Regions from separate parts of the Mycolicibacterium neworleansense genome, predicted to be linked through region 3. Evidence: riboswitches for the same ligand, from Rfam matches in the RefSeq annotation. Region 3 holds a riboswitch; each other region holds the start of a gene.
The links. A riboswitch is a leader RNA that binds a small molecule or an ion and turns the genes downstream of it on or off. The one in region 3 is predicted to bind glycine.

Region 1 (3,275 bases), on a different contig from region 3:
TCGCGCGCAGGTCGTCGAGGTCGACGTCACCGTTCTCACGGCAGGCCACCACCACAACACGCATGCCGGCCAGCGCCGCCGATGCCGCGTTGGTGCCGTGCGCGCTCGACGGGATCAGGCACAGGTCGCGCTCGGTGTCACCGCGGGACACGTGATAGGCCTTGATGGCCAGCAATCCGGCGTATTCACCTTGTGAACCGGCGTTGGGCTGCAAGGAGATCTGGTCGTAGCCGGTGATCCCGGTGAGCCAGTCCTGCAGATCGGCGATCAGTTTGCGCAGTCCGGGGTTGTCCGATGCCGGCGCGAAGGGGTGCTGACGGCCGAACTCCGGCCAGGTGATCGGCTCCATCTCGGCGGCCGCGTTGAGCTTCATCGTGCAGGAGCCCAGCGGAATCATGCTGCGGTCCAAGGCGATGTCTTTGTCGGCCAGCGACCGGAGGTAACGCATCATCTCGGTCTCGGTGCGGTAGGCGTTGAACGCGGGGTGCGTGAGGAACTCAGAGGTTCGCGTCTCGATGCCCGCCGTCGCCGGCGCGCCGGCGGCGACCCCGAACGCCTCCAGGACCGCGGCCACATGCTCATCCGTGGTCGCCTCGTCACATGACACCGACACGTGGTCGGCGTCGACCCGCCACAGGTTGATCCCCTTGGCCTTGGCCGCGGCGACCACCGCGTCGGCACGCCCGGGAACCCGGGCCAGCACGGTGTCGAAGTACTTGTCGTGCACCAGCGCGTCGCGGAGCGCGCCCGCGATCGCCGAGGCATGGCCGTGCACGCGTCGCGCGATGGCGGTCAGTCCTGCGGAGCCGTGGTAACTGGCGTACATCGCGGCCATCACCGCCAGCAGCACCTGCGCGGTGCAAATGTTGCTGGTCGCCTTGTCGCGACGGATGTGCTGCTCGCGGGTCTGCAGCGCCAGGCGGTAGGCCGGCGCCCCGTCGGCATCGACGGAGACACCCACCAGCCGGCCCGGCAGTTGCCGGGCGTGCTTGGCGTGCACGGCCAGGTAACCGGCGTGCGGACCTCCGAATCCCATTGGCACACCGAACCGTTGGCTGGTTCCGAAGGCCACGTCGGCCCCGATCTCGCCCGGCGGGGTGATCACGGTCAGTGCCAGCAGGTCGGCGCCGACGGCGACGAGCGCACCATGCTCGTGGGACTCGGTGATCAGGCCCGTCCAATCCACGACCCGCCCACTGGCTCCGGGCAGCTGCACGATGACGCCGAAGAATTCGCCGCCAGGAAGTCCCTGACTCAGATCCGCCGTGACGATCTCGATACCGAGCGGCTCTGCACGGGTGGCCAGCACGGCCGCCGTCTGCGCGTACACGTCGGTGTCGACCAGCAGCCGATCGGACTTGGACTTGGTGGCGCGGTGCATCAACGTCATCGCCTCGGCCGCGGCGGTGCCCTCGTCGAGCATCGAGGCGTTGGCCACTTCGAGGCCGGTCAGGTCCGACACCATGGTCTGGAAGTTCAGCAGGACCTCCAGGCGGCCCTGGCTGATCTCTGGCTGATAAGGCGTGTACGCGGTGTACCAGGCCGGGTTCTCAAGGATGTTGCGCCGCAAGACGGCGGGGGTGAACGTGTCGAAGTAGCCCTGACCGATCATCGAGACCGCGGTCGTATTGGAGTCGGCCAACGCCCGCAGCTCGGCCAGGGACTCCTCCTCGGTGGCCGGCGCGGGCAGGCCCTCAAGGCCGGGGGCGACCCCGTCGCAGGACAGCGCGTCGAGAATGCCTGCCGGCAGCGCCTTGGCGGCGAGCTCGTCGAGGGAGGTCACGCCGATCACCTCGAGCATGGTGCTCACGGCGGTGGCGTCCGGGCCGATGTGACGATCGGCGAAACGCGATTGATGCTGGTCGGACACGACACTCTCCTGAGGCGCAGACGTGCTCAGACGTCGTAGGCGTCCCTCTCCCTCTGTCGTCGACCCGGTCCGGGCGCCTGAGAGATTCAGCCCCGGTACAGGGCTTTTCCCCATGGGCGGGTGCCCATCGGGCACCACTTTCCAGAGGCATCGGGGCCTGGCGCGGTCCTGGGTGCCTGAGAGGTTGACGGAGAGGTATTGCTCCTTCGGCGTCCGTGGCTGGCTGTCACGAAACTCTCCCGCACGAGGGCGATGCGTCCGTCATCTTACCGGGCTTCAACCGGTTCGCGAACAGACGCGCAGATACCCCACATCGCCTGATGTGGGGTACCTAGGTGTCTGTTGGTGAGAGCGATTCAGCCGATCTTGCGGTCGCGGCTTTTGCGACGGGAGGCGAGCTCGTCCTCGGGTGATGCGATCGACTCGCCGCCGTCGGCGCGCTCGCCCGGGAAGTCGGCGATGGTGCCGGTCAGCTCGCGCATCGCGCCGGATACCGCGATGCCGAACACGCCCTGACCGCCCTGCAGCAGGTCGACGACCTCTTCGGCCGAGGTGCACTCGTAGACCGTGGTGCCGTCGGAGAACAGGGTGATGTTGGCCAGATCCTGTACCCCGCGCTGGCGCAGGTGGTCGACGGCGACCCGGATGTTGTGCAGCGAGATACCGGTGTCCAGCAGGCGCTTGACGATCTTGAGGACCAGCACGTCCTTGAACGAGTAGAGGCGCTGGCTACCCGAACCGGCCGCGCCGCGGATGGAGGGAACCACCAGTGACGTACGGGCCCAGTAATCGAGCTGCCGGTAGGTGATGCCGGCGATCTGGCAGGCACTGGGACCGCGGTAGCCGACCAGTTCGTCCGGCACGGAATCGTCGGGGAACAGCCCGCCCTGCACGGGTTCGCCAACGGGCCTGACAGGCGGCTCCGCGCCGCTCCCGGTGGTCAGATCCAACTCTTCCTGCCGTGGCGTGTCACCCACTGTGAATCCTCTCGCCGATCGAACTCGCCCGCACCGTACTGCTATGTCCTGCACCGCAGCAATTTCTGCCGCGGCGGTTTGCTGTGAGCTCGAATGTGTCGAGCATACGCTTCCCACCGGGCCCTGATTGCCCGCTGCAGAGAAAGTATGGCGCCCGAATTCGCGCCCGATTGACTCCCGCGCCGCGTGTTGACCCCGGTATGCCTACTTGAGACGCATCCGTGATCTGCAGGGCGCGGGCGACGATCATGTGGCCTTGAAGTCGTCCGGGGAGACGCTGTCCAGGAACTCCTTGAACTTCTCCACCTCGTCCTCACGGACGGTGCCGGCCGCCTCTTCGTCGTTCTCGTCTGGAATCAGCAGGCCGGCCTCGGCCAGCACCGCCTCCTCCACGTAGATCGGCACGCCGACGCGCAGCGCGATCGCCA
Region 2 (3,275 bases), on a different contig from region 3:
ACACCCGCGAGCCGGGCGTCCGGCAGTTCGAACGGTTGCTGGCCAAGGCGTTGCGCAAGGTGACGACGAAGCTGGACTCGACAGAGTCTCCCATCACGATTGACGAGCCGAATCTGGTTGAGTACCTCGGCCGTCCGCGGTTCACCCCGGAATCCACCGAGCGCACCGCGGTGCCGGGTGTGGCGACCGGCCTGGCCGTCACAGGCCTGGGCGGCGACGTGCTGTACATCGAGGCCAACTCGAACGACGGCGAGTCCGGGTTGAAGCTGACCGGTCAGCTGGGCGACGTCATGAAGGAGTCGGCGCAGATCGCGCTGTCCTACGTGCGGGCCCACGCCGAACAGCTGGGCGTCGACCCCACGGCACTGGACCGCCAGATCCACGTCCACGTGCCCGCGGGCGCAGTGCCCAAGGACGGTCCTTCGGCCGGCGTCACGATGGTGACGGCACTGGTGTCGATGGCCACCGGACGACAGGTGCGCGGCGATGTCGGCATGACCGGTGAGGTCACGCTGAACGGTCGGGTGCTGCCTATCGGCGGCGTCAAGCAGAAGTTGCTGGCCGCACAGCGGGCCGGGCTCAAGACCGTGTTCATCCCGGCGCGTAACGAGCCCGACCTGGATGAGGTCCCGGCCGAGGTGCTGGAGGCTTTGGAGGTCAAGCCGATGACCGACGTGGCCGACATCATCGCGCAGGCGCTGGAGCCGGTCGCCACGGCGGCCACCGCTGCCGCCTGACATCGCGAGCGGCCGTGTCTGTACTCACTCACACGTACAGGCACGGCCGCTCGGCATGCGGGGCCGACTATGGGGGTGCGCAATCCGCACTCGGCTGCTAACGTGACGCGCGGCACATTCCGGGGTTCGGAGTGGCTCACAACTTAAGACGCCGTTGAGTCGCGGCGGGAGAGTCCCGCCCCATCCAGCCGGCGGGCGCCGCAGGAGCAAATCCTCCCCAGGAATCTCTCAGGCCCCGGTATCGCCGCGACTAGGCACCTCTGGAAAGCAGTCGGCCACACCAGGACCGGCTCACCGAAGGGGCAGGTGAAGCGCCGAGCACGGCGGTTCGTGAAAACTCTCAGGTTGAAAGCGACAGAGCGGGGAGGCGCCCGCCGTCCGCGCTCCCCATGGCGCCTGAGATCCTTGAGGCTGTTATGTCCCAATCCAGTGATCTGTCCGCTGAATCAGCGGAATCGCCCGCAACGTCCGATCAGCCGCAGCACCTCTCCCGCCAGCTGTCCAACCGGCACATCCAGCTGATCGCGATCGGCGGTGCGATCGGAACCGGCCTGTTCATGGGCTCCGGCAAGACCATCTCGCTGGCCGGCCCGTCAGTGCTGTTCGTCTACATGATCATCGGCTTCATGCTCTTTTTCGTGATGCGGGCGATGGGCGAGCTGCTGCTGTCCAACCTGCATTACAAGTCTTTCGCCGATTTCGCCGCCGACCTGCTCGGGCCGTGGGCGGGGTTCTTCACCGGCTGGACGTACTGGTTCTGCTGGATCGTCACGGGCGTCGCCGACGTGGTGGTGATCGCCGGCTATGTGGCCTTCTGGTGGCCCGACCTTCCGCTGTGGATCCCGGCGCTCGCCACGGTCGTGGTGCTGATCGGGCTCAATCTGCCCACCGTGCGGGCCTTCGGTGAGACCGAGTTCTGGTTCGCCCTCATCAAGATCATCGCGATCGTGACGCTGATCGTGATCGGCCTCGTCATGATCTTCACCAGCTTCGAAGCGCCCAGCGGCGCCCAGGCCTCCTTCGCCAACCTGTGGAACGACGGCGGGTTCTTCCCCACCGGCCCAATGGGATTCGTGGCGGGCTTCCAGATCGCCACCTTCGCGTTCGTGGGCATCGAACTGGTGGGCACGACCGCGGCCGAAGCCAAGGACCCCGAGCGCAACCTGCCCAAGGCGATCAACTCGATCCCCGTGCGCGTCATGCTCTTCTACGTCGCCGCCCTCACCATCATCATCGCGGTCACGCCGTGGCGCGAGATCGACCCCAAGCTCAGCCCGTTCGTGGCGATGTTCAGCCTCGCCGGCCTGGGAATCGCCGCGTCGGTGGTCAACTTCGTGGTGCTGACCTCGGCGACGTCGTCGGCCAACTCCGGAATCTATTCGACGTCCCGGATGGTCTACGGGCTGGCGACCGAAGGTGACGCCCCGAGCCTGTTCAGCCGGCTCACGTCACGGCGCGTGCCCGCCAACGCGTTGTTCCTGTCCGGCGTGTTCCTGCTGTCGGGTGTGGTCATGGTGGCCGCGGGCGACTCGATCGTCGCGGCCTTCACCCTGGTCACCACGATTTCGTCGCTGTGCTTCATCTTCGTCTGGACGATCATCCTGATCAGCTACCTCGTGTACCGGAAGCGCAGGCCGGAACTGCACGAGGCGTCGAAGTTCAAGATGCCCGGCGGCGTGGTGATGTGTTACGTCGTGCTGGCCTTCTTCGCCTTCCTGATCGTGGCGTTCGCGTTGAAGGAAGACACCCTGCAGGCCGAGCTGGTGACTCCGGTCTGGTTCCTGGTACTGGGAATCGCCTGGCTGGTGCTGCGCCGTCGCCCGCAGCATCTGGCCCGGGAAGCCTCGTTCCGCGCCGAACTCGAGTCGACGGATTCCGACTGACGCTCGGTAGTGTGGCGCCATGGTGGATCTTCGTGATCTGAAGCGACGCATCGTCCATGGCGCCCAACGCCGCATCGTCAACCCGGTCGGGCGCCAGCTGCCCGTCACCATGCTGGAGACCGTCGGCCGCAAGTCCGGCCAACCACGGCACACCGCCGTCGGCGGCCGGGTGGTCGGCGATCAGTTCTGGATGGTCTCCGAGCACGGCGACCGATCCCACTACGTGCTCAACATCAAGGCCAATCCTGCTGTGCGGGTGCGGATCAACGGTCAGTGGCGGACCGGCACCGCGCACCTGCTGCCCGACGACGACCCGGTCGCACGGCTCAAGGAGCTGCCCACACTCAACAGCGCGGTGGTCCGTGCCGTGGGCAGCGACCTGCTCACCCTCCGCGTCGACCTCGACTGACATGGCCTTCGACCCGCACCTCGCCGACCGCATCCGCGAGTTGACGGCAACCGAGGCCGGACTCGACGAGAAACGCATGTTCGGCGGGCTGGCCTTCCTGATCAACGGAAACATGGCCATCGCGGCGACCCGGGAGGGCGGCCTGATGGTGCGAGTCTCCCGCGACGACGGCGAGAGGCTGATGGGGCGCGACCATGTCGAGCCGATGGTGATGGGCGGCCGGGAGATGCGCGGCTGGCTGCGGAT
Region 3 (3,275 bases):
ATGGTCGGTGTCGACCAGCCGCAGGTTGATACCGGCGGAGTCGGCGGCCGCCACGATCAGGGGTGCCCGGCCGGGGACCCGGACCATCACGGTGTCGAAGAACCGGTCGTGGACGATCTCGCGGCCGGCGGCGCGCAGACCTTCGGCCAGCGCGGCGGCATGCCGGTGGACGCGGGTTGCGATGGCACGCAACCCTTCCGGACCGTGGTAGACGGCATACATGGCGGCGACGTTGGCCAGCAGCGCCTGCGCGGTGCAGATGTTGCTGGTCGCCTTGTCCCGGCGGATGTGCTGCTCGCGGGTCTGCAGTGCGAGCCGGTAGGCGGGCTTGCCATCGACATCGACCGAGACGCCCACCAGGCGGCCGGGCAGCATGCGCTCCAGCCCGGACCGCACCGCCATGTACCCGGCATGGGGGCCGCCGAAGAACAGGGGCACACCGAATCGCTGGGCCGACCCCACCGCGATGTCGGCACCCTGTTCACCGGGGGCCGTGAGCAGGGTCAGCGACAGCAGGTCGGCGGCGACGGTGGTGAGCATGCCCCGTTCACGTGCCGCGGCGATCAGCGGAGCGAGATCACGGACGGCACCGCTGGCGCCCGGCGACTGGAAGACGACGCCGAATGCGTCGCCGTCGGGCAGTGCATCGGACAGATCGGCGACCACGACTTCGACGCCGAGCGCTTCGGCCCGCCCACGCACGACGGCCAGGGTCTGCGGCAGGCAATCGGCGTCCAGGATCACGCGGTCGGAGGACACCGATTTGTTGGCCCGCCGCATCAGCAGCACCGCCTCCGTCACCGCGGTGGCCTCGTCCAGCAGGGACGCACCGGCCACCGGCAGCGCGGTGAGATCTTCGATCAGCGTCTGGAACGTGAGCAGCGCCTCGAGCCGGCCCTGCGAGATCTCCGGCTGGTACGGCGTGTACGCGGTGTACCAGGCCGGTGACTCCAGCATGTTGCGGCGCAGGACGGCCGGGGTGACGGTGTCGAAGTACCCCAGACCGATCATCTGAACTCGCTGCTGATTGGCCTCGGCCAGCTCGCGCAGCGCCGCCAGCACCTCCGGCTCGGACCGCGCGGCGGGCAGGCGCAGGCCTTCGGGGCAGCGGATCTGCTGCGGCACCGCGCTGTCGATCAACTCGTCGGTGGAGGCGAACCCCAGGACACCGAGCATGTGCCGCTCGCCCACATCATCGGGGCCGATGTGTCTGTCGCGAAAAGTGTTGACGTCGTTGACAATTGCGGTGCACTCAGGCATGAGGTGACTCCGGTTTCGGGCACCGCGGTTACGCGATGCGTCGTGAAGTAACACCTCCCCGCTCTGTCCTGAAACCTGAGAGCTTTAGCGCGTAGCGCCTGTCCCCTTCGGTAAGCCCGATACACGTGATCGCGCTGTTCTCCAGAGTTGTCTCGACACTGCGGTATTGGGCCTGAGAGATTCCCGGGGAGGAGTTGCTCCTACGGCGCCTCCGAAGCGGAGGTTCTCCCACAGTGCGTCAACGACGTATTGAGTTATGTGACGGATGCTACTCGACTAGGGCGCTGTGGCCGCAACTTCTCCGTTCACGGGCAGATTTGACACCCGTCCAGCGACGATCAGCGACACGATGTCGAACACCACGGTGGCCGCTGCCACGCTGGTGATCTCGGCATGGTCGTAGGCGGGGGCCACCTCGACGACGTCGGCGCCGACGATGTTGAGCCCCGACATCTTGCGCAGCATCTTCAGCAGCTCGCGGGAGGTCAGACCACCGGATTCGGGGGTGCCGGTGCCCGGCGCGAACGCCGGATCGAGCACGTCGATGTCGACGGACAGGTATACCGGTACGTCGTCGACCCGGCGGCGCACGACGTCGACGGCCGCGTCGGTGCCGATCACATCGAGGTCGCCGGCCCGGATGATCTTGAAGCCCATGCGGGCGTCGTCGTCGAGGTCGATCTGGTCGTAGATCGGGCCACGGATGCCGACGTGGATCGAGTGATCCTCGATCAGCAGGCCCTCCTCGAACGCCCGCCGGAAGATCGTGCCGTGGGTGACCGGGGCGTTGAAGTAGGTGTCCCAGGTGTCGAGGTGGGCGTCGAAGTGGACCAGTGCGACGGGGCCGTGCTTGGCGTGCAGGGCGCGCAGGTTCGGCAGCGCGATGGTGTGGTCACCGCCGATGGCCACGATACGCCGGTCGCCGCCGGCCAGGATGTCGGAGGCGTGATCCTGGATCTGCCGGCAGGCCTCGGCAATGTTGTACGGCGTGACGGCGACGTCGCCGGCGTCGACCACCTGCACATGCTCGAGCGGGGCGACGCCGAGTTCCACGTGATAACCGGGGCGCAGCGTGCGAGCAGCCTGGCGGACGGCCATCGGACCGAAGCGGGCACCGGGCCGGTAGGACGTGCCGCCATCGAAGGGCACACCGAGGATCGCGATGTCGTAGTCGGACACCTCGTGGATGTCCGCGATCCGGGCGAACGTGCCCTTGCCGGCATAGCGGGGGACCTTGGTGGCGGGCAGTGCGCCGATGATGCCGTTACGCGTGCTCATCTGTGGTTTCCAGCCTTTCGACTTGCCGGGTGTTCGACTGCCAGCATCACTGGAGGCGGACATCCGTAGCGAGCAGATATCGCCCAAACACCGACGACCGCCTTTGAGCATTCGCACAACCACACTGCCTCTTCGACCGGGCCGGAATAACTCCGCCGTCGCCCCGGTTGCAACGGCCATCAGCACAACTAAACTGGACGTACAGTTCAGATACACAAAGAACAGGTGGTCAAAGACATGAGCGTTTGGTTCATCACCGGAGCTTCCCGCGGATTCGGATTGCAGATCGCGCGCGACGCCCTGGACCGCGGCCACCAGGTGGTTGCCACCGCGCGCGACGCCGCCGCCGTCACCGCCGCCCTCGGCGAGGACGAGAACGTGCTCGCCGTAGCCCTGGACGTGACCAATGAGGAGCAGGCCGCCCAGGCCGCCCAGGCCGCGGTGGATCGCTTCGGCCGCATCGACGTTCTGGTCAACAACGCCGGCCGCGGACTGCTGGGCGCTGTCGAGGAGGCCACCGACGCCGAGGTGCGCGCCGTCTACGAGACCAACGTCTTCGGCCTGCTGACCGTGACCCGGGCTGTCACCCCGATCCTGCGGGCCCAGCGGTCGGGCACCATCGTCAACATCTCCTCGGTCGGCGGGTTCGTCGGCTCGCCCGGCTGGGGCGTCTACGCCTCGACCAAGTTCGCCGTCGAGGCGCTGTCCGAGGCACTGCACGCCGAACTGCAACCGCT

Region 1: linked by a shared signal. The riboswitch ahead of gcvP (aminomethyl-transferring glycine dehydrogenase) and the one ahead of gcvP (aminomethyl-transferring glycine dehydrogenase) in region 3 are both predicted to bind glycine.
Region 2: linked by a shared signal. The riboswitch ahead of cycA (D-serine/D-alanine/glycine transporter) and the one ahead of gcvP (aminomethyl-transferring glycine dehydrogenase) in region 3 are both predicted to bind glycine.

Annotation. Positions count from the first base shown of each region.
Region 1 covers NZ_CWKH01000001.1:1,013,868-1,017,142, reverse strand. Annotated here, with positions in the region: gene gcvP (aminomethyl-transferring glycine dehydrogenase) at 1-1,870, opposite strand, end outside; glycine riboswitch at 2,024-2,122, opposite strand; gene BN2156_RS04785 (MerR family transcriptional regulator) at 2,227-2,847, opposite strand; gene BN2156_RS04780 (bifunctional nuclease family protein) at 3,094-3,275, opposite strand, start outside.
Region 2 covers NZ_CWKH01000001.1:1,062,993-1,066,267, reverse strand. Annotated here, with positions in the region: gene lon (endopeptidase La) at 1-737, shown strand, start outside; glycine riboswitch at 893-991, shown strand; gene cycA (D-serine/D-alanine/glycine transporter) at 1,154-2,620, shown strand; gene BN2156_RS05010 (nitroreductase/quinone reductase family protein) at 2,640-3,029, shown strand; gene BN2156_RS05005 (TfoX/Sxy family protein) at 3,031-3,275, shown strand, end outside.
Region 3 covers NZ_CWKH01000002.1:323,177-326,451, forward strand. Annotated here, with positions in the region: gene gcvP (aminomethyl-transferring glycine dehydrogenase) at 1-1,260, opposite strand, end outside; glycine riboswitch at 1,412-1,501, opposite strand; gene speB (agmatinase) at 1,537-2,538, opposite strand; gene BN2156_RS17310 (oxidoreductase) at 2,776-3,275, shown strand, end outside.